One region of the Chryseobacterium sp. 'Rf worker isolate 10' genome, then DNA from elsewhere that is predicted to be linked to it. Evidence: riboswitches for the same ligand, from Rfam matches in the RefSeq annotation. Region 1 holds a riboswitch; each other region holds the start of a gene.
What was found. A riboswitch is a leader RNA that binds a small molecule or an ion and turns the genes downstream of it on or off. The one in region 1 is predicted to bind S-adenosylmethionine.
Positions count from the first base shown of each region.

Region 2: another riboswitch for S-adenosylmethionine. It lies ahead of LKL37_RS20605 (TonB-dependent receptor plug domain-containing protein); the one in region 1 lies ahead of LKL37_RS16990 (SusC/RagA family TonB-linked outer membrane protein).
Region 3: another riboswitch for S-adenosylmethionine. It lies ahead of LKL37_RS20260 (TonB-dependent receptor plug domain-containing protein); the one in region 1 lies ahead of LKL37_RS16990 (SusC/RagA family TonB-linked outer membrane protein).
Region 4: another riboswitch for S-adenosylmethionine. It lies ahead of LKL37_RS17775 (alpha/beta fold hydrolase); the one in region 1 lies ahead of LKL37_RS16990 (SusC/RagA family TonB-linked outer membrane protein).

Region 1 is NZ_JBOZOF010000003.1:575,489-581,326, forward strand. Features, by position in the region: gene LKL37_RS16970 (GYDIA family GHMP kinase) at 1-623, shown strand, start outside; gene pckA (phosphoenolpyruvate carboxykinase (ATP)) at 751-2,367, shown strand; gene LKL37_RS16980 (hypothetical protein) at 2,418-2,855, opposite strand; gene LKL37_RS16985 (type II 3-dehydroquinate dehydratase) at 2,917-3,324, opposite strand; SAM riboswitch class I at 3,569-3,667, shown strand; gene LKL37_RS16990 (SusC/RagA family TonB-linked outer membrane protein) at 3,751-5,838, shown strand, end outside.
Region 2 is NZ_JBOZOF010000005.1:185,915-191,752, forward strand. Features, by position in the region: gene LKL37_RS20600 (APC family permease) at 1-447, opposite strand, end outside; gene LKL37_RS20605 (TonB-dependent receptor plug domain-containing protein) at 455-2,878, opposite strand; SAM riboswitch class I at 2,972-3,077, opposite strand; gene LKL37_RS20610 (alpha-amylase family glycosyl hydrolase) at 3,169-5,838, opposite strand, start outside.
Region 3 is NZ_JBOZOF010000005.1:112,072-117,909, reverse strand. Features, by position in the region: gene LKL37_RS20265 (outer membrane beta-barrel protein) at 1-1,707, opposite strand, end outside; SAM-I-IV-variant riboswitch at 1,827-1,924, shown strand; gene LKL37_RS20260 (TonB-dependent receptor plug domain-containing protein) at 2,220-4,964, shown strand; gene LKL37_RS20255 (TonB-dependent receptor domain-containing protein) at 5,078-5,838, opposite strand, start outside.
Region 4 is NZ_JBOZOF010000003.1:735,036-740,873, reverse strand. Features, by position in the region: gene LKL37_RS17785 (O-succinylhomoserine sulfhydrylase) at 1-521, opposite strand, end outside; gene LKL37_RS17780 (ACT domain-containing protein) at 618-2,156, opposite strand; gene LKL37_RS17775 (alpha/beta fold hydrolase) at 2,156-3,100, opposite strand; SAM riboswitch class I at 3,162-3,268, opposite strand; gene LKL37_RS17770 (MGH1-like glycoside hydrolase domain-containing protein) at 3,457-5,838, shown strand, end outside.

The sequences.
Region 1 (5,838 bases):
GTAAATTCAAGACTGATCTTACTTACCTTTTAAAAACAAACCTTCAGTTTCCGGCAGATTATGGATTAGGGAGCAGTTCTACCCTGATGAATAATCTGGCAGAATGGGCTGAAATAGATCCTTTTCATCTTAATACAATCAGTTTGGGCGGAAGTGGATATGATATCGCGGTAGCGAAAGAAAAATCTGCAGTTCTTTTCCAAAGTAAACCTGAGATCAAATATGAGAAGGTTGATTTTAATCCTTCTTTTAAAAATGAACTGATTTTTATTCATTTAAATCAGAAGCAGGACAGCAGAGAAGGAATCAGTTTTTACAAGTCAAAAAATAAGTCTCCGGAACTGGTGCGTGAATTTTCAGATCTTACAAAAAAAATATTGTTATGTAATGAATTGGAAAAATTTTCTGAATTAATGATGATTCATGAGCATAAAATTGCCAATTTTCTTGAAATTTCCACAGTTAAGGAAAAATTTTTCTCAGATTGCCCTTCTTTTGTTAAAAGTTTAGGGGCATGGGGTGGAGATTTTGTAATGAGTGCCAAATTTGGGGGCTTTAAAGACTATTTTTGGGAGAAAGGTTTTGCAACCGTTTTTGAATGGGAAAATATAATTGATTTATAATCAAATATTTACGATCCTGTTTTTTTATTTGTCATTCTGACTTATATCAGTATATTTAAACCGTCTTTAACAAATAATTAATATTATTTTTGTTGAAGTCAATAAAGAAATAGAAAATATAAGTAAAATGAAACACACTAAAATCATCCAGGATTTAGAGAAATTAGGGATTAAAGGAAACTATGAAGTAGTGTATAATCCTTCTTATGAAGAATTATATCAGGCTGAAGTTTCTCCTGAAAATCAGGGGTTTGAGCAAGCTGAGCTTACGGGATCTGGCGCAGTATCAGTAAAAACGGGAATTTTCACAGGTCGTTCACCTAAAGACAGATATATTGTTCAGGATGATGTTACAAGAGATACAATTTTCTGGGATGGTAAAGTAAATTTGCCTACAACAGCAGAAATTTTCGGTTCTTGTAAAGAACTAGTGATGAACCAGCTTTCTGAAGCTAAGAAGATTTACGTAGTAGATGCATTTTGTGGTACAAATGCAGATACAAGACTTAAAGTAAGATTTATCGTTGAAGTAGCATGGCAGGCACATTTCGTGACAAACATGTTTATTCGTCCTTCTCACTACGAACTGGAAAACTTCGGTGAGCCGGATTTCACGGTAATCAACGGATCAAAAACTATCAACCCGAACTGGGAAGCACAAGGATTAAACTCTGAAAACTTCATCATGTTCAATCTTACGGAAAAACTACAGATCATCGGAGGTACTTGGTACGGAGGTGAAATGAAAAAAGGGATGTTTGCTATGATGAACTATTACCTTCCATTAAAAGGTATGGCTTCCATGCACTGTTCTGCAAACGTAGGTGAAAAAGGTGATGTTGCTTTATTCTTCGGTCTTTCAGGAACAGGTAAAACTACTTTATCAGCAGATCCTAAAAGATACCTTATCGGTGACGATGAGCACGGATGGGACAACAACGGAGTATTCAACTATGAAGGTGGATGCTACGCTAAAGTAATTGACTTATCAGAAGAAAAAGAACCGGATATTTTCAGAGCCATCAAAAGAGATGCACTTCTTGAAAACGTTGTTGTAAACAATGGAGTAGCAGATTATACTGACGGATCTATCACAGAAAATACAAGAGTTTCTTATCCAATCTATCATATCAACAAAATTGTACTGCCTTCTAAAGCAGGTCATGCTAAGAAGATTGTATATCTTTCTGCAGATGCATTCGGAGTACTTCCTCCGGTTTCCATTCTGAATGAAGATCAGGCTCAATATCACTTCCTTTGCGGTTATACTTCAAAATTAGCCGGAACTGAAAGAGGAATTACTGAACCTCAGCCATCTTTCTCACCGGCATTTGGTGAAGCATTCCTTACATTACACCCAACAATGTATTCTAAAACATTGATCGGTAAAATGCAGGAACATGGAGCTAAAGCATATTTAGTGAATACAGGTTGGAACGGTACTGGAAACAGAATCTCTCTGAAAGATACAAGAGCAATTATCGATGCAATCATTGATGGATCTATTGATAATGCACCTAAAACTCAGGTTCCGATTATGAATCTTGAGATCCCTACAGAATTGCCAAACGTTTCTACAGGTATTTTAGATCCTAGAGATACGTATGAAAATGCTTCAGACTGGGAAGAAAAAGCAAAAGATCTTGCTTCAAGATACATCAAAAACTTTGAGCAGTACTGTGATACTGAAGAAGGTAAGAAATTAGTGGCTTCAGGACCTCAATTGCAGGAACAAACTATCTAATAGTTACCCATCAACATACAAAAAGCCTCATCAATGATGAGGCTTTTTTATTAATATTTTTGACAGTTTTCAATCAATTCATTCTGTTCATCAAGTTTTAAGACTGTTGATTTGATGGATTCTTCAGTCAGATATTTTATGATCATAAAATGTTTTGAAGAAAAGTAAGATTCTTCGTCCAATATTTTATCTAAACACTTTGGAGTAGTGAAAGTCATCCAATATTTTGCTTTGTTGGAAAACGTAATAGTTACTTCTATGGCATCAGATTCAATATTTTTTATTGGATCATCTATGTTGATAGAAATTATCTCCGGTTCATTGCGTGCGCTAAAATAAAATTGTGAATACCATCTCAGTCTTCCTTCATCATTCTGAACCTTTACATCTTCAGTATTTATTTCTTCAATAATATAAGATTTTCTTTTCGTTAGTTGCCCGGAATATACCCCAATGCCAGTGCAGTAAATCTTGTCCTTTATCTTCATAAATTATGTTCTAATTATCCACATACATCTGTGAAAATCTGTGGGGAAATAAGCAACTGAATTATTTTAAACTCAATAAAGCCAATCTATACCCGTCCATTCCAAAACCAGATAAAACTGCATCAGTGTTAGCTGCTGTTACTGATTTCTGTCTGAATTCTTCCCTTTTGTAAATATTGCTGATGTGTACTTCTACTTTTGGCTTGCGGATATTTTTCAAACAATCAGCAATAGCATAAGAATAATGGGTAAAAGCTCCCGGATTAATCACTACTGCTTCAAAATCATCCTCTTGAAGTCTGTTGATAAGCTCCCCTTCAATATTAGACTGATAATATTTTAATTCGTGAGCCTGAAACTCAGATTGTAAATTTTCCAAATAGCTTTCCATAGAAACAGTTCCATAGATTTCCGGTTCTCTGGTGCCTAGCAGGTTAAGGTTAGGGCCGTTGATGATCAAAACTTTCATAGTATAAAATTAAAAACTTTTTTTAATTAATGATCAATAATTTCTGCACAGATTAATCTCTGTGTAATTAAATTATTGATAATGATATTTGTCATGTGTGAGAAAATGATAAGGTGTGTAACTCTTTATTTTAATGGGTTTTATTAAAAAATTACGTTAATTTTTGAAAATTTATCATGAAAAATAAATAAGTCTACTTGTTTTGTAGACTAAAAGTTTTTAGCTTTGCAACCATATTTCGATCGGCTTATAAAGAAAGACGGAGGGAACTGACCCTGTGAAGTCTTAACAACCTACCCATGGGGCAAGGTGTTACATTCAGCCTTTTAGGGAAAAATAAGCATTTGGTTTATCGTATTTATCGATGCCCTTTGCTGACTTTTCTGCAAAGGGCAATATTTTAATATATGATAAATAAAATTGATTATGATTAGCAAAAATTTATTCAATTCTAAAGCTTGGATACCTCCTGTTGCTGCATTTTTCTTTGGGATTACCAGTGCAAATGCGCAAAATTCTAAGCCGAAAAAAGATAGCCTTCATGAAAAGGAGATTGATGAAGTGGTGGTGGTGGCTTACGGAAAAGCTAAAAGAAACAGTTATACCGGTTCCGTAGCTACTATTTCAAGTGATAAGATTAATAACAGACCTGTAACCAATATTACAAAAGCATTAGAAGGCCAGGTTGCCGGAATTCAAACAACGAGTGCATCGGGGCAGCCAGGAGCTGTTTCTACCATTCGAATCAGAGGAATTGGTTCCATCAGTGCTTCCAGTGATCCGTTATATGTAGTAGACGGAATTCCTTTTGACGGAAACCTGAACTCTATCAGCCCGAGCGATATTGAATCCATCAGTGTTCTGAAAGATGCTACAGCAAGTGCTTTGTATGGTTCAAGAGGAGCCAACGGAATTATCATTATTACTACAAAATCAGGTAAAAAAGGAGAAGCTAAAGTCAATTTTAATATCAGTCAGGGATTCTCCGGAAGAGCAGTGAAAGACTATGAACAGGTTAATACAGACCAATATTTCCAATTATACTGGGAAGCATTGAGAAATGGATATCAGTCTGGGAAAGTGAATGCTCAGCAAGCTGCTCAGATGGCAACAGACAACCTTGTTTCTTCACTGGGGATCAACCCATATGGAACAGGTTATCCAAAACCGGTAGGAACAGATGGTAAATTGTTGCCGGGAGCTTCACCACTTTGGAATGACGACTGGAGAGATATTTTACAGAGAGTAGCTTCAAGAAATCAGGTAGATCTTGATATCAGCGGAGGAAGTGAGAAAAGTAATTATTTCTTCTCTCTGGGCTATCTGGATGATAAAGGAATGGCGATTGAATCAGGATATAAAAGATACAATACCCGATTAAAAATCAATTCTGAAGTCAAAAAATGGCTGAATGTAGGAGTGAATTTAAATTATACAAACAGTATTCAGCAGGCTCCGACTTCTTCGGATTCGAAAGCGAGTAATATCATCAATGCAGCAAGATTTATTCCTTCATTTTATCCTTATTATGAAAGAAATCCGGACGGAACGTATATTTTAGGTGCTGATGGAAATCCAATTTATGATTTTGGAAAATACAGACCTACAAATGCCCTTCAGAATCAGAATGCTGCTGCAACACTGCCTTTAGATAAAAATGATAATAAAGAAGATAACTTCTCAGGAAAAGGTTTCATGGAATTTACTTTCTTACCGGAGTTGAAATTCAAGACAAGTTTCTCTGTTGATTTGGTGAATTATAACGGTCATTATTATTCAAATCCATTACTGGGGCAAGGTGCAGAGACGGGAGGCTCTGTGACTAAAACAAATACCAGAACACTTTCTTATACCACCAGTAATATTCTTACGTATGATAAGAAATTTGGAAAACATCATATCAATGCTTTGGCAGGACATGAATTCTATAAATACGATTATCAGACGATTTCCGGGACAAGAAGCCAGTTTTCACTGCCTTATTACTATGAGCCGGATGCAGCTTCTCTGTTGGGAAGCTTCAGTGGAAACAGTAATAAATTAAGCTTATTAAGTTTCCTTGGAAAAGTAGAATATGACTACAATAATACCTATTTCCTGTCAGCTTCAGGACGAGCAGACAGTTCTTCAAGATTTGAAAAAGATAACAGATGGGGGAGATTCTGGTCAGTAGGAGGTTCATGGAAGATTTCGAATGAGGAATTTATTAAGAGCCTGAATGTCTTCAATCAGTTGACATTACGTGCCAGCTATGGAGGTCAGGGGAATGACAAATTGCTTCGACCAAACGGACAGCCACTTTATTATGCATATCAGGAGTTGTACAGATTTATCAGTCTTGGCGGAGAACCGGGAACAACACTGGAAAAAACGTCTACTAATAATGTGAAATGGGAAACCAACCTTAATTTAAATGTAGGATTGGAGTTCGCTGTTCTGAATAACAGGATTAAAGGAAATATCGAATATTTCAAAAGACAAAGCCAGGATCTTCTGTTTAATATGCCTGTTGCA
Region 2 (5,838 bases), on a different contig from region 1:
GTTATGAAACCTGCTGGATGTTTTTAAACTAAATGATAATGCAATCGCAACCAGAAAAATGGCTGCAATCGCAAAACCGTTTCCAAAGGAATAATCAAATACAGAAAGGTATTTTGACATGGCTAATGCTGCCAGTGCCACAGGAGAAGAAAATCCAATGATCAGAGAAACCCAGCTTATCAGATATCCAAAAAGCGGATGATAGGTTTCTTTAAGATAGATAAAATCGCCGCCGTTTCCTTTAAAATGCGAGCCTAATTCGGCATAGCAGAAAGCCCCAAACAAAGCAAGAATTCCTCCGATGCCCCATAGCAGAAAAATACTGTAGGTATTGGTAATATCGGATAACTGGAAGCCCAGGGTTGTAAAAATTCCTGTTCCGATCATATTGGAAACCACGATGGCTGCGGCTGTTTTCCAGCCAATCTGATGTGAGGTAGTACTCATCTAATGATTAAAAATTAAAATTAAGCCTTCCAAAGAAGTAATTCCCCAGTGTTCCCATCTGAACCGGCGCATATTTGAATACTCCATAATATGAATTTTCATAAATCTGGCGATCCGGGAAGACATCAAATACATTGTTAGCTCCTACAGTAAAGTTGATACTTTTTGTAATATCATATCCAACACTGATGTCGGTTACTACTTTCGGAGAAAACTCCTGCACGCTTCCAAATGGATAGCCATCTCTTATTACTTTACCAAAATAGGTATTTCTTACGAGAAAATTGAACTTCCCGATTCCATAATTTAATCCTAATGAAGCTTTTGTTTTGGGTGACAAAGTTTCAATGATATTGATCTGATCCGGACCAAAGAATTCATTTTGTGGAGTTCCTAAGTTTTCCGGAAAATGGAAATCTGTGATTTTTGTTTCTGTATAGTTTCCGGCAAGATTCATATTTAATTTTCCGTTACCGAGAATCCAGTCATAGGAAACGACTACATCTACTCCTTTTGTTTCCGTATCAATGGCATTGGCAAAGAATCTTCCGCTTTCAACCTTAAACTGATCCAGTCTTGGATCGGTAATATTGCTGGTAATCACAATCCTGTTTTTTACCTTTATCCAGTATCCATCTACGGTAATAAATAATCCTTTTACGGGTTTTAAAGTGAATCCTGCACTTCCATTGACAGAAGTTTCCTGTTTGAGTTTATCAAATCCAAGAATTCTCGCTGCATCGCTATCATTTCTGAAAATTCCTTTGGTTACAATTCCGGAACCGGAAGTGGAAATATCGGCATAAGAGTTATTAAAATACTGCTGTTGAAGAGAAGGTGCTCTGAATCCTGTTCCTACCGCTGCTCTTACTGCATAGTTTTTTACAAACTCATATCGCACCGCCAATTTTCCATTCAGCGTATTTCCAAAATCTGAATAATTTTCAAATCTTGCAGCCGCATCAATATTCAGTTTTTTATCTAAATCATAGGAAACATCTGCATACACTGCTGCTGAATGTCTGTCTTTCTTCAATGCATTATTTGGAGAAAACCCAATAAAAGATTGAGATCCGCCCGCACCAAGTACTGTTGATCCTTCTGTGGCAACATTTCCGTTGATGTCATATTGAGTGTAAGATGCTTCATCACCCGCTTTGATCTGGTATTGTTCAAATCTGAATTCTCCTCCAAATGCAATATTGAAACGGTTGATATTTTTGGAAACATCAAGATTAATGGTATTCTGAAGGAAGCTGTGTGCTCCGGCATAAAATCGGGTGGGTGATTTTACCCCCAGTGAAGCATTATTTGTATTGTTTACATTATAATTGAAGGTGTTGCTTCCAAAGGTATTGCTAAGGTCAAAAAACCAGTCATTCACATTATATTTTGCTCCTACGGCGTAAGAAAGATCATAAACCTGAGATTCAAGGCTTGCCTGAAACCCGTTTGGATAAATGGATGAAACAACATTAGACGTTTCGCTCGGAAGTCTTCTGAAGCCAAACCCTTTTCCTTCTTTGATACTGAACCCTCCAAAAGAATAGACTTTAAAATGATCGTTAAAAGGATATTCTGCGTTGAAAAACAGCTGGCCCTGTCTGATTTGTGCATCTCCGATCTGAAAATTAAAATCGTCACGGGTTAATCCTCTTTCTTGAATCTTTGCATCATCTGCCGCTCTTGCTGCTGCAGGATCATCGGCAAATGCATACGCAAAATTATTCCCGAAAATATCGAGGTCGTGATTTTGTGTTCTTGTGGTTTTCCCTCTGTGGCTTAATTGTAATGAAAGATTAATATAACTGTCTTTTTTTCCTAATGAAGTTCCGTAGTTGGCTCCTGCCTGGTAAGTGTCACCGTCGTTTCTTCCGGTTAAGCCGTAAGTAAGGCTGGCTGATGCTCCGGCATTTTTTTTAAGAATAATATTGATTACTCCTGCAATGGCATCAGAACCGTATTGTGCGGCAGCTCCGTCTCTTAAGACTTCAATTCTATCAATTGCAATCACCGGAATGGTGCTCAGATCTGTTCCTACTGAGCCATTTCCTACTGTATTCTGGTAATTTACTAAAGACGTAGAATGCCTTCTTTTTCCGTTAAGCAGCACCAGAACCTGATCAGGTCCCATTCCTCTCAGAGTTACGGGATCAATATGTTCTGTACCATCTGAGGCAGACTGCCTCACTGCATTAAACGATGGAATGACATAGTTCAGGAGATCCTGAGCAGTCATTTGCGGAGAACTTCTCTGGATTTTATCGATATTAATTACATCTACAGGAACTGGAGTCTCCAGCTTTGTTCTTTTGACATTCCGGTTTCCGACGATGATGATATCCTCGATCTGATTTCCCTTTTCCTCACTTTCCTGAGCAGCAACCAGAATTGCTCCAAGCAATAATACAGCTGTACTTAATTTTTTCATTTTTATTCTTGCCAATTAATAATGTGGGTCTGACGGATGTTTCCGCAGATACATAAGATTTCAAGAAATGGAATTCATATAGAGTATTGACTTCACTTATCTCCCCCAAAGGGTTGGAATTAGCACCTTTACACTTCTGGAACCGTGCAGGTTGCTAAGGTTTCACGGGGCCAAATCCCTCCACCTTTCTTGATAAATCTACTGCAAAAGTAGACTATTTTTTTAAATGTACAAAAAAGGCAAACCTGCTATGCTGCAAATTTGCCTTTTTATGATTTTTATGATTTATTTTATTGAACAATCATCTTTTGAATGGCTATTCCTGTATCCGATTTCAGCTGTACCAGATACGTTCCTGCAGGATAACTGATTTTCGCTTCATACGCACCGTTTTCTTTGTTCAGTTTGAATGAATCCAGTCTTTTACCCGTCATATCAAAAATTGAAATTTCTCCGTTTTTCGCTTTGCTGAAAACTAATTTAGCTGTCCCATTTTTTACCGGATTATCTGCAATCTGAAGGGATAATTTGTTGGCTGCATTTGCATCTGCTGTTGACAAAGTACCTGCATAATTTCCAAAAATTCTGAATTCTCCCGGCTGTAAAGTAATCGGAGCCGTTGTGGAAATTACGTTTGAAATACTGTCATCCATCAGATTCTGCCATTGACCTGTGTAAGGGAAATAAGGCACTACATTCTGTACGGATGTAGTATAATTAGCCAATACCACAACATTCTTGGTTCCTGTTGTAATAGCTGTATCATACACGTAAATTCTTGTGATCAGACCATTAGGATCATTCGTAAGGTTATTGGATTCTATACTGTACGTTTTAGATTTAAAAACCGGATAGGTATTTCTGATATTGATGATTTTAGCCCAAGTATCGTAAACAGCCTTTCTGTTGGCATTGGTATCATATCCTAAAGTGAATGCAATTGGTTTCTCATCGGTTCTGCAGCCGCTGTCGATAGTACCGTTTGCACATCTGTTGATGCTGAATTCATATCCTAATTCTCCGAACTGCCAGATCATTTTCGGACCGGGAATAGTGAAGAAGGTGGCACCGAAAGTTTTCATTCTTTCAAGAGCGGTATTCAGGTCTTTCACATTATAACTTCCGTTAGTCGCTCCGTATGCAAGATTTTTAAACATTAATCTTTCTTCATCATGGCTTTCTCCATAGCCTACAGCACTCATATTGGTAAAGCCGTGAAGACTGTGGTTCATACGGTCATAATTGCTGTTTTCCTGATATCCCATTGTATTCTGATTGTAAGGATCGGTCTGCTTATTCCAAAGCATAACGCCTTTTCCTTCTGCTATTCTGTAGTTCGCCCATTGCTGTTCTTCCGCATCTGTTCCAAGGTGTTCGAATATCATGTAAGAGTTCGGGTCCAGAGCCCATTGTCTGTCTGCATAGTGTTTCATGATATCCACTCTGTCCTGCTGATAAGCGTTGGTACAGGCTTCATCGTTTTCAGAACAGCTTTGGGTAAATCCTTTTGTTAGATCCCAACGGAATCCGTCTATGTGATATTCAGTGAGCCATTGCTGAAGACATCTTTCAACGTAATATTGCGTTGAAGGACTCGTGTGGTTAAAATCATTGAATACATTGTATGAATGTTTCGGAACCTGATTAAAGTAAGGATTGTTCGCCGCCACATCGCCATAGCCATCTCCATCCGGATCTACATTCCAAAGTCTTACCAAAGGAGAACGTCCTGTAGCGTGGTTAAATGCTACATCCAGAATCACAGCAATTCCGTTTTGGTGGCACAGATCTACAAATTCTTTGAATTTTTCCGGAGTTCCATAGGCTTTGTCCAATGCATAATGGAAAGAAGTATTGTACCCCCAGGAAAGATTTCCGTCAAATTCCATGATTGGCATTAATTCTATAGCATTGATTTTTAAGTTCTTTAAATAAGTAATTTTATCAATCAATGACTGCCAGTTCTTTTCCTGTGTAAAGTCTCTCAATAATAATTCGTAGACCACCAGATCTTGTTTTGCTGGTCTCTGAAAATTGGTAACCTGCCAGTTATAGGCTGTTTGTCCTGTTTTAAATGTTGAAACTTCAAATCCCTGTCCGGCAGGAAATGCTGGCAGGTTCGGATAAGTAGAGGCCGAAATCCACTGATCATCGTAAGAAGATAAAATTTGCGGTGAATAAGGGTCTGCTACTTTTCTCAAATCATTGGTTCTGTATTGGAAGGTATAGAGCTGTTGAGGGGTTAGTCCAATTAGTTCAATCCAGTAAAGATCAGGGTTTGTAGTATCTCTTTTCATTAAATAGGTATCATTCACAATCCAGTTATTGAAACTTCCGATAACATGTACAAAATTTTTCCCGGGAGCATATAATGCCAGTCCTACTTTGGCCTGATCTGTCGGGTGATAATTGATTCCCTGTCTGATCCAATTCGGTATTGCTTCAGAAACTACATTTCTCGGAACCTGTAAAATAAATGTTGCACTTTTAGAATTGGTTCCCTGTGTGGCAACAAGTTCCATACTGGCATCCTGAGTAACTGTATAGTTATAAGAATAGGACTGTGATGGAGTTGTTGTAGAGTTAACAACTGCTCCGTTTGCTTTTAACTGAAATGTTGCATTAACATTGGCTGTCGCAGTAATATTGATGGAGTTCCCAACCGGAACTGTGGTAAGACTATTCGCCTGTGGGTTTGTAAGGCTTAAGCTTAAAGTCCCTACGTTTACAAAAATATCGGGTGAAGTCTGATGAGATCCTGTTTTATCTTTTAATAAAAATCCAAACCTTCCGATTCCTGTTCTTCCATAAAAAGAAGTTGGTGTAAAAGTAAGCGAATAGGTATCTGTTCCTGCATTATAATTCAGTTTATTCAAATCATTGGAGTTATTCCAGCTGCCATTGGTAGGACAATCCTGGCTGTTCTGATAATTGGTATCAAAAGACCATGTCCAGATATA
Region 3 (5,838 bases), on a different contig from region 1:
AATCATAAAAGGAACCGGTAATCCCACGTTGAAGTTGTGAATTTTCATATTCGAAATATTCACCTGCTCGTTGTAAAGTTTTCTTCCGTCTTTTCTGATAATCTGTGCCACCTGATTGCTTGCTGAACTTACGCTATATCCAATAAATGCGTAATCAAAAGCGGAAATTTTCAATTCATAGTTATCAAAAATAGTAGGCTGTAGATTCGGGTTACCATTTACTTCTGTACTTGGCCCGGAGAACGTTACGTTATTCGGGTTCAGGGCAGAAATACTTGGTAAACTGATTTTTCTGTTGTAATTCGCTGCAATATAAACCTGATTCATCATGTTATACTGTACACTCGCGTTCGGGAAAAGCTTAAACTTGTTGAAAGGAATCAAATTAGCCTCTACCAGTTTAGCATCTTTGTCGAAATATCTTGTTACCCCGGAAATATCATAATTTTCAGCACGGGATCCCAAAGTGAAGTCGAACTTTTTCAATTTTGCCTGAAACTCCAAATAAGTAGAAGCTGTCTGTCTCTGATATTCAAGATTGGTTAACCCAAAACTTTGTGTATCATAATCCTGTTTTTCATACAATCCTCCAAAGCTTACTTTCCCACCATCAAGAAGTTTGATAGGCTGAGCATAATCTACTTTGAAATTGGCAATATTCATCACCGATTTATTGTTCAGAATATCTTTTAAACCATTTGTAGGGCTGTTAATAGGTAAATAAGGGGTGGCAGCAAAATTACCGTTCTGAAAGAAGTTATCCTGTGCAAATTTACTGTCTGATCTTGTATAACCCAACTGGAAGTCCAGTTTTTGAGATTTGTCAGCAAAACGCTTTTGATACGTTACAACAGCTTCCTGTCTCAGGCTGTTGGTATGGGCAACATCCGAAGATGTATAAAAAGCTTCTCTTAAATCTTTTGGATTATTCTGGAAAGGCAAATCTCCATGACCGTTACTTAAAGTATAATTGTCATTATTGTTGTGATAAATATCGTAGTTTAATAATAGTCTGTCCTGACCCAAATCAAAAGTTAATCCTGATTTTGCAAAATATCCGCGTCCGTATCTGTCAGTATGACTCGTTAAAAGCTCATCCTGCTGGCCGTTCAACATACTTTCACGATAGTTTTGTCCCACATTCAATTGCCATCCGAAATACTTATTTCTTGCATTTAAATTAACAGAATTGGTCGTTCTGTTTCTGTATTTATCATAATTCGTGAAAGAATAATTCCCGGAATAAGTTGCTGTTAAATATTTATTGGCGTTTTTATTGGTAATAATATTCATGATTGCTCCTCCGGAAGTAGCCGGAAATTCAGCGCCGGGCTGAGTGATTACCTCAATTCTTTCTACAGAGTTGGCAGGCATTCCTTCAAGGAAGGAGTTTAATTCATTGGAAGTGATGTTCAAAGGTCTTCCATTCAGATACACTTCAAGCATTTTTCCCTGATACATCATTCCTGCGATATCGGTAGATACAAGTCCCGGAAGTTTTTTTATTCCCTCCAAAACATTTCCGTTATTCAGCTGAGGCTGTTCAGAAAAGTCAAAAATAGTACGGTCTGCTTTTTGTTCAACGGCTTTTTTAGTTTTGGTAATAACTACCCCTTCAATTTGTTTTTCCTGAGGCTTATTATTTTTTTCCTGCGAGAAAACAAAGACGGAGCTTAACAAGGATAATGCGAAAATCGTTTTTTTCATAATGTTTTTACTGATATCCGGTTAGACGCTGAAAAAGATCATTTGTTACGCTAAAATTGTGAAAATCGAAAAATTAAGCTGAAATTTTTTTTATTTCCGAAATAATTATATCTTTGCCAAGTAATTATCAAGAATCTCTAGATGGGATAGCAACCTGCAAAAACAAGCAAGGTGCTGCAATCGATAAGCCGGATCTTCCGGAAAAAATGTTTATCATTTCTATCATTCCCCCATCTTGAATTTTTGTTTTAAAGTTAAAATCAATGTTTAAAGACAAGGGAAATCACCTTACATCAGTTATTTTTTATTCCTCAGATCATGAAGAGAATCTTCATTATTCTGATATGTTTTCATGCCATTTCTATATGCGCATGTGTTGTTGCTTCTAGCATTTTCTATTTCTAAAAAATAATACAAACATTTCGAGCATCTCTGGTAACCTTACAATTTAGGGCTACAGGATTTGTATTGCTCAAAAATAATTTAACAACAAAAAGTAAACAACAATCAACATGCATAATTTCAAAAAAAGAATCTTTGTTCCTTCTATCGCGCTTATCTCTACATTTTATTACGCGCAGACGGATACTGTACAATCAAAAAAAATAGATGATGTGGTTATTCTTGGATCAAGAGGTTCAGGAAGATCATTAACGGATACGCCCGTTCCGGTAGATATCATTAACATATCGAAAATTTTAAAACAAAGCCCCACTAACAATATCAGTCAGGCTTTAAATTATATTGTACCTTCATTTTCATCCACATCACACACGGTTAATGATGGAACTGACTTTGTAGATCCTGCTCTTTTAAGAGGATTAGGTCCTGATCAGGTTTTAGTTTTGCTTAATGGGAAAAGAAGATATCAGTCTTCATTAATCAATGTTACCCTTACACCGGGAAGAGGATCTGTGGGAACCGACCTTAATGCTATTCCGGCTTTTGCTTTGGAAAAAATTGAGGTTTTAAGAGACGGAGCTTCTGCTCAATATGGTTCTGATGCCATTGCAGGAGTCGTTAACCTGGGATTGAAAAAAAGATTAGGACTTTCCGGACAGGTATTTCTCGGTGGATATGCTTCGCCTGTTGCTAATAATTTCTCAGGAGGAGTTGACGGACAGACTATTTCTGTAGATCTTAATTATGGAGCTAAAATAGGAAAATCCGGATTTATTAACGTGACAGGTTCTGCGCAATACCGTGATCCTTATTCCAGAGCGGGAGTAAGGGAAGGAGATATTTTCAATGCTTATAATGCCATTAATTACAGAGCATTGCAGGATGGAGTTAATATTGATGGTTTGTATAAAAATATTACCAACACTTCCAATGCTCAGCAGATTATCAATACGGTTAAACAATATGCGACTAAGGTTGGTTATTTTGGAACTGATTTTCAATCTCAGATCTCAGGAGCAAACAGTATTTCTGATCTTCAAAAAATATTGGGTAAAGATTTTACATCTCAGGAACTTAATTACAGAGGATTGGAAAGAAAAGATTTCAGCCTGAGAGCCGGACAGTCTAAGCTACAATCGGGGCAGCTCTTCTTCAATTCTGAAATTCCTGTGAATGATGATTGGAAAGTGTACTCATTTGGTGGTTATAGCTACCGTCTTGGAAATGCCGGAGGATTTTACAGACTCCCAAATACGGAGAGAAACATCAATGCAGTTACTCCCAATGGATATCTCCCTCAGATTGAAGCAGCCGTAAATGATTATTCTCTTGCTGCTGGAATTAAAGGAAAATGGAATGGCTGGAATGTAGATTTCAGTAATACATTTGGGAAAAATACCTTTGGTTTTGGAGTTGTCAATACATTTAATGCCTCACTTACAGATAATTCTCCAAGAACTTTTGATGCCGGAGGATCTGAGTTTTCACAAAATACTGTCAATCTTGACTTCTCCAAAAAATATGATGTCCTGAAAGGATTGAACATTGCTTTCGGAGCTGAATACCGACACGAAAATTATAAAGTAAATGCAGGAAAAGAAAACTCCTATGCTTCTTATGATATTTATGGACGTGTGGTAACTGCCAAAACCCCTGAAAATGAAAAAGTAACCGATTTCTTCGGAAGTATAAGACCGGCCGGAGCACAGGTTTTTCCAGGCTTTAGTCCGGAAAATGCCGTTTCCGGAAACAGAAACAGTGTTGCTGCTTATGCTGATGCAGAACTGGAAGTTACTGATGGATGGCTGTTGGAAGGAGCTTTGCGATATGAGAATTATTCAGACTTTGGATCTACATTCAATTATAAGGTAGCAACCAATGTAAAACTGGCTCCCAATCTAAACTGGAGAGGAGCTGTTTCTACAGGATTTAGAGCACCTTCTTTAGCTCAAATCTATTATAGTTCTACTTCTACACTGATTCAGCAGGGAAAAACTACACAGGTAGGTACTTTCAGGAATAATTCTGAAGCAGCACAGGCATTGGGTATTCCGAAATTAAAACAAGAAACTTCACAATCCTACAGCACAGGAATTACATGGAAGATTCCAACATTAAGCCTGACTTTCACAGCAGATGCTTATTTAATAAAGATTAAAGATAGAGTAGTGCTTACAGACCTTTTCTATCGTCCTGACGGTAATTTTACTCCAGGTTCAGATCAGGCAGTTCTTCAGGACGCTTTTGATCTGGCAAGGGCTAGTGCTGCTAACTTCTTTGCGAATGCAGTAGATTCTCAGACAAAGGGGTTGGATATTACCATTTCTCAGAACTCGAAAATTTCATCGGGAGTTTCCTTAGAGAATAATCTGGGAATTAACTTTAATCAAACCAAAAGAATCGGAGATATTCATGCTTCGCCTAAATTGGTAAGCCAGATTGATAATTATTTTTCAGAACCGAATAGAGTGTATTTCGAAGAAGCTGTACCCCGCGTAAAAGCTACTTTGTCCAATACATTAAGGGTTTCCGGACTTACTTTCGTACTGCGTAATTCTTTCTTTGGTAAAGTGACGGATGCAGACGTTTTAGATGCTAATTTTGACGGGGTAACAGGGAGTACAGAGCATTTTGTTCTTAATAACCGCTTCGTGACAGATTTATCTGTGGGATATGATTTTAATAAAAATATTTCAGCAACAATCGGGAGCAATAACATCCTGAATATTCTGCCTTCTAAAAGTCCAAATATAAGTTCATTAACAGCGGATAACCAGTTTGTATATTCCAGACAGGTTTCCCAGTACGGTATAGGAGGGAGATTCTTATTTGCGAGAATTGAATTCAGGTTCTAAATAGGGTCATGATTTATAAATTATTTGAACAAAAAACAGAGATGAACTCTCTGTTTTTTTATATATGATGATGGTTATCTCAGGAAGAATTCCCTGATCTTAGTTTTTTACAGTTATTGAGCACGGTTTTTTTCTTCAAAATTGACTGATCTGTTATTCGGCTTTACTTTCTGATTTCCAAAATTATAGGTGATGCTGAGGTTCATTCTTCTGGCATCCCAATAGTTGTTGAAAGATTGTGTATTATCAGTAAAATACATATCAGCTCTCAATCCGGACTGTCTGAAAATATCGCTTACAGAAATATTGATTTGAAGGGCTTTTTCCGCAAAACTCATTTTGATTCCAGCATCCAGACTTGCTGTGTTTTTCATAGAAAAATATCCGTCTCTGGAAGGAAGATTATTCCAGTAATTGACAAATAGCATGAATGTCTTAGCTTTATTCAGTTGGAAAGTATTGTTCAAAGAAAAATAAAATGACTGTCCGTTTTTAGCAACCAGATTGAACTTTGTAATCTGAGTTTCATTATAACTGAATGAGGTTGAGATATTACTTTCCCAGATTTTGAAAAACGTATCCGTATAATTGAAATTGAGCCCGTAAATATTTTGATTGTAATAATTTTCATAAGTACTGGTAAGGTCAATTCCGTTCAGGAATGAGAGTTGATCAAAGTTATTCTTTGTTCTCTGGTAGTAAAGATTCGCAGAAAATTTATTTTTAAAAATATAATTGAATTCAATATTATGATTAAAAGATGGCTGCAGGCTTGGGTTTCCTGTATAATAAGAATTGGGATTAGAATACCATCGGAACGGATCTAAAGCCCGGAAATAAGGGCGATTGATTCTTCGGGAATAATTAACACTCA
Region 4 (5,838 bases), 160 kb from region 1:
AGATTATGTTTTTTAGCGATCTGCCCGAAGAACTCAAGATCCAGAATTTCAATAGCCGGATTGGTAGGCGTTTCAAGGTATAAGATCTTGGTATTAGGTTTAATGTATTGTTCAATATTCTCTGCATCTCCTGCTTTGAAATAAGATGTTTCAATATTCCATTTCGGGAAATATTTGGTAAACAAAGTGTGTGTAGACCCGAATACTGACTGACAGCTTACGATATGATCTCCTGCATTTAACAAAGCTGCAAATGTAGAATAGATGGCTGCCATTCCTGTTGCAAAGGCATATCCTGCTTCTGCACCTTCCATTTTAGCGATCTTGTCTGTAAACTCTGTTACGTTGGGATTAGAGAAACGGCTGTACAGGTTTTTAGGTTTTTCTTCTGCAAAGCTTGCTCTCATATCTTCCGCATCCTGAAATATAAAACTGGAAGTAAGATATAATGGTGTAGAATGCTCATCAAATTGGGTTCTTTCCGTTTGGGTTCTTATTGCTGATGTTTCAAAATTTTCCATATAGTTTTAATTTGTCAATTTAACAGTGTAATCATCAGATTCTTCGCTATGCTCAGAATGACAATTGCAGTAATGACTACACTGTTATATTAAGTATTATTTCGTTTCACTTACTCTTAAAATATCTCCGAATACACCTCTTGCTGTCACCTGTGCTCCGGCTCCGGCTCCCATAATCACGATTGGGTTTTCACCATAGCTTTCTGTATAAATTTCAAAGATTGAATCTGAACCTTTCAACTGTCCTAATGCTGAAGTTGCAGGAACAGAAATCAGTTTTACATCCAGTTCGCCTTTATCTTTCTGTAAATCACCGTGTAGATCACCTACATACCTCAATACATGTCCGGGTTCCTGATTTTCTTTTATTTTCTGATACTCTTCGTCCAGCTCTTCCAGTCTTGACAGGAATTCTGATTTCGAAACCTCAAGTAAGCTTTCCGGAACCAGATTTTGAATATTGATATCTCCGAATTCGTTGATTAAGTCTAATTCTCTTGCCAGGATCAATAATTTTCTTGCTACATCATTTCCAGATAAGTCTTCTCTTGGATCCGGTTCTGTGTATCCTTTTTCCAAAGCTTCATTGATAATGGTTGAGAATTTATCGTCTCTCAAAGAAAAATTATTGAAAACATAACTCAAGGTTCCGGAGAACACTCCTTTGATTCTTGTGATATTTTCTCCTGAAAGGTGTAATAATTTAATGGTATCAATTAACGGTAAACCTGCACCAACATTGGTTTCATACAGATAACGTCTGTTATTTTTACTCAACGTATATCTTAGTTTTCTGTATTCTTCTATCGGAAGGGTATTGAAAATTTTGTTGGAAGAAACAAGATCGAATCCATTTTCTGCTAAAGCATGATAGTTTTTTACAAAATCTTTGCTTGCTGTATTATCCACAACAATTAGATTCTCCAATTGATTTTCATTGGAGAAATTAATCAGTTCTTCTACATTCGATGGATGTTCTGCTGTCAAAACCTCTTCCCCCCAATTGGCATCAAATCCTTTTTTGTTGAAGGCAATTTTCTTTGAATTAGCTACTGCAACTACTTTAAGGTCTATTTTTTTACGCTTTTTAATTTCTTCTGCAGATTCCAAGACCTGTTGTATCAATGTCTTTCCTACGTTTCCATGACCAATGATTGCCAGATGAACTGTCTTTGGTTTTTTGAAAATTTCAGATTCTATAATGTTTCTCGTTTTTTCATCCTGTGAGGAAGTCACTACGATGTTGACTCTGTTTTCTCCTGCTACCTGATTCAAAAGCAATGGGAAAACATTGTTTCTTGCCAGTTCTGCAAAGACTTTATTGAAATCTTCTGCTACAAAACCGATTACAGAAACATTATTGATACTATAGATTTGAGAAACTTTTCCAGATTTTCTTTCTGCTTCGAACTCATCAATAAGACAGGCTACTGCTTTTTCTGCATCAATTTCCTGAACCAGGATAGAAATTCCGTTTTCTATGGCCTGCTGAGAGATTACTCCTACACTGATACGCGCTAAAGTAAGCGCTTTAAAAATTCGTCCATCAATCCCGATTTCTCCCAGGAAATCTTCACCTTCAAATTTGATGATTGATCTGTTCTTCAAAAATTTTATTTCGTTAGCATTTTTCATTACTTCTGTAAAATGTTTTTAATGATATTATTTAATTGTTGATATTCCATTAGGAAGGCATCATGCCCGTGTATAGATTGGATCTCGTGATAAGAAACATCCTTATTTTTCTCTTGTAAGTTTTCAAAACACATTCGGATTTCAGAAGCCGGGAAGAATAAGTCTGTATCTACTGAGATCATGTGCATTCGTGCCTGTATGTTCTCCAGTGCTATTTCATTAGCATTGATATTCATCAAGAGATGATTCATCAGCTTGTATGCTTTTAAACTAAACCTTTCGTTTATCGCATTGCCATGATAAACCAACCAGTCTTCTGATTCCAGGCGTTGTTTGTCCTGATTATATTGGTTTTGAAATCTATCGTTGAGTGACTGTGGAGTTCTGTAACACAACATGGCGTGAATTCTTGCTTTCTGTAATGGTTCCTTTTTATCATTCAATAAAAATTTCTGAACCAGACACTGTGCATGAAGCCAGTCGTGCGTTCTGTAATCACATGCTATAGGAATAAATATTTCTGCGAGATCCGGCTGCTTGGCAAGCATTTCCCAGGCAATCCCTCCTCCCAAAGAGCCTCCGATAATGGCATATAAATTTTTTATATGTAAAGCTTCAAGCCCTTTCAGAAATATCGCTGCGATATCCGAAGGAGTGAAGTCTTCATAGTCTTCAATTAAAAAATCGTCATATCCGTTTCCGGGTATATTAAAGCACAGAACAGTATATTTATCGGTATCTACAATCTGATTTTCTCCTACCAACTGTTTCCACCAGCCATTATCTCCGGATACATTGGAATTTCCGGTAAGAGCATGATTGATTAAAATGATAGGGGCTGTAAACAGATCTTTCCCAAAAAGCTGATAGCTTAACGGGATATGGTATTCCTTTTGGGAATAAGTTTGATACGAAAGATTAATATAGTTTAATTCTGTTTTCAATTCTATTAAATTTTAATACAATTGAAAATGCCACAGGAAATGGCTGAAAAAGAACTTCAGTGAGTTATCTGTCCAAAATACTTTGGTAGAACGTAGCACCTTCTTTGCTTGCGCAAAGGGTTGCTAAGGTTTCATAGGGTCTAATCCCTCAACCTTTCTTGATAACATTTTCAATATTTGAATGAACGAATGATGCAAAGGTAGTTCTTTTCTTTTAATTTCAAAAAAAAATTATTTTAATATTCAAAAAAGCCCTTAAATACAAGTATTTCAAGACTATATTAATAATTATTCAGATGAAAAAAATTGGAATTGCTCCTCAAAAAAACTAACTTCGTGGGGAAAAATGATGAGATATGACCGCTGAAAAAGAAAGATTACAAGATACCAAATGGAAAAACTGGGGACCTTATGTAAGCAACCGGCAGTGGGGAAATGTACGCGAAGATTATAGCCCGAACGGGAATGCCTGGAATTTTACCAATCATAATAATGCCGAAAGCTATGCCTACCGCTGGGGTGAAGAAGGTATTGCCGGAATTTCTGATGTAAAGCAGATTTTTTGTTTTTCGTTTTCGTTTTGGAACAAGAAAGACAAAATGATAAAAGAAAGGTTCTTCGGATTGAGCAACCCCCAGGGGAATCATGGGGAAGACATCAAAGAAATCTTTTATTATCTGGATAATACACCTACTCATAGCTATATGAAAATGGTTTACAAATATCCAATCAACGAATTTCCTTACGATGACCTTATTGCAGAAAACGGGAGACGCAGTAAAAAGGAACCGGAATATGAAATTTTCGATACCGGAATTTTCGATAATGATGAATATTTTGATATTTTCATTGAATATTGCAAAGCCGATCACAATGATATTTTTGCCAGAGTAACGATCTGCAACCGAAGCCAGCATGAAGCTCCTATTCTGGTAGCTCCTACTGTATGGTTCAGAAACAACTGGAAATGGGGATATAATACTTATAAAGGAGAACTCAATGCTTCTCATGATGGAAGTATAAACATTGCTCACGACAGTATTTCTATCAAGAAACTGTATTCCAGAAACTCAAATGCACAAAGTCTATTCTGTGATAATGAAACCAATACTTCTAAGCTTTACGGAGCTCCCAGAAGTGAAAACACCTATTTCAAAGATGGAATCAATGATTTCATTATTCATAAAACAGATACAGTAAATCCCGAAAAAAGAGGTACAAAAGCTTCTTTACTGATTGACGAAGTTATTGGAGCAGGAGAATCAAAAGTTTTTGAATTCAGATTATGTCCTGAGGGGACAGATGAACCTTTTGAAAACTTTGATGAAATTTTCAATACTCGGCAGGCTGAAGCTGAGGATTTTTATAAAGAAGTTCAGAATGACACCGTAAACGAAGATGAAAGAAATGTCCAGAGGCAGGCTTTTGCAGGACTGCTTTGGAATAAACAGTTCTATCATTATAATATCGGAAAATGGCTGAAAGGTGATCCCAACTTTGAAGCCCCAAGAAATTTCAACGAATATGTAAGAAATACAGAATGGAATCATCTCCACAATAAGGATATTATTTCCATGCCTGACAAATGGGAATATCCATGGTATGCTACGTGGGATCTGGCATTTCACTGTGTTCCTTTTTCTATCATCGATGCAGAATTTGCTAAAGGACAGCTTCTGTTACTTACGAAAGAATGGTATATGCATCCTAACGGCCAGCTTCCTGCCTATGAATGGAATATGAGTGACGTGAATCCGCCCGTACATGCGTGGTCATGCTTCCGTGTTTTTAAAATTGATGAAAAAAATAACGGAAAACCGGATTTATTATTCTTAGAGAAAGTATTTCAGAAACTGCTTCTTAATTTCACGTGGTGGGTGAACCGAAAGGATAAAAACGGGAAAAACATCTTTGGAGGAGGTTTTCTTGGTCTCGATAATATCGGAGCTTTTGACCGAAATATGGAACTAAAGGACGGCCAGCACCTTGAACAGGCAGACGGAACAAGCTGGATGGCAATGTATGCACTGAATATGATGCGTATTGCGATGGAACTTGCCCAATATTACCAGGTCTATGAAGATATGGCGATCAAGTTTTTTGAGCATTACCTTTATATTGCTGAAGCGATGGAAAATCTGGGGGAAGGAACGAAAGGTCTCTGGAATGAGGAAGACGGATTCTTTTATGATGTACTACAGCTTGGAAACGGAGACAGCGTCTCTTTAAAACTAAGAAGTATTGTAGGTTTGATTCCTATGTTTGCCGTTGAGATTGTGGATCATCATTTACTGGAAAAGATGCCTAATTTCAGAAGCAGAATGGAATGGATCTTAAAAAATAAACCGGAACTCACCAAACTTGTTTCCCATTGGGACGAGGAAGGGCAAGGCCGAAAACACCTGATGAGCATCCTGCGTAAAAACAGACTAACAAAGGTTCTGACCAGAATGCTTGATGAAAATGAGTTCCTGAGTTCTTACGGAATCCGTGCTATGTCTAAGGTATACGAGGAAAATCCTTTTGTCTTCTCAGTGCACGGAAAAGAAAATATAGTATACTACACACCTGCAGAAAGTGACAGCCGAATGTTCGGAGGAAACAGCAACTGGCGCGGACCCATATGGTTTCCTATCAACTTTCTGATTGTAGAAAGTCTGCAACGCTTCCATTTTTATTATGGAAACAGTTTAAAAGTAGAATTCCCAACGGGAAGCGGTGATAAAAGAAATCTTGAT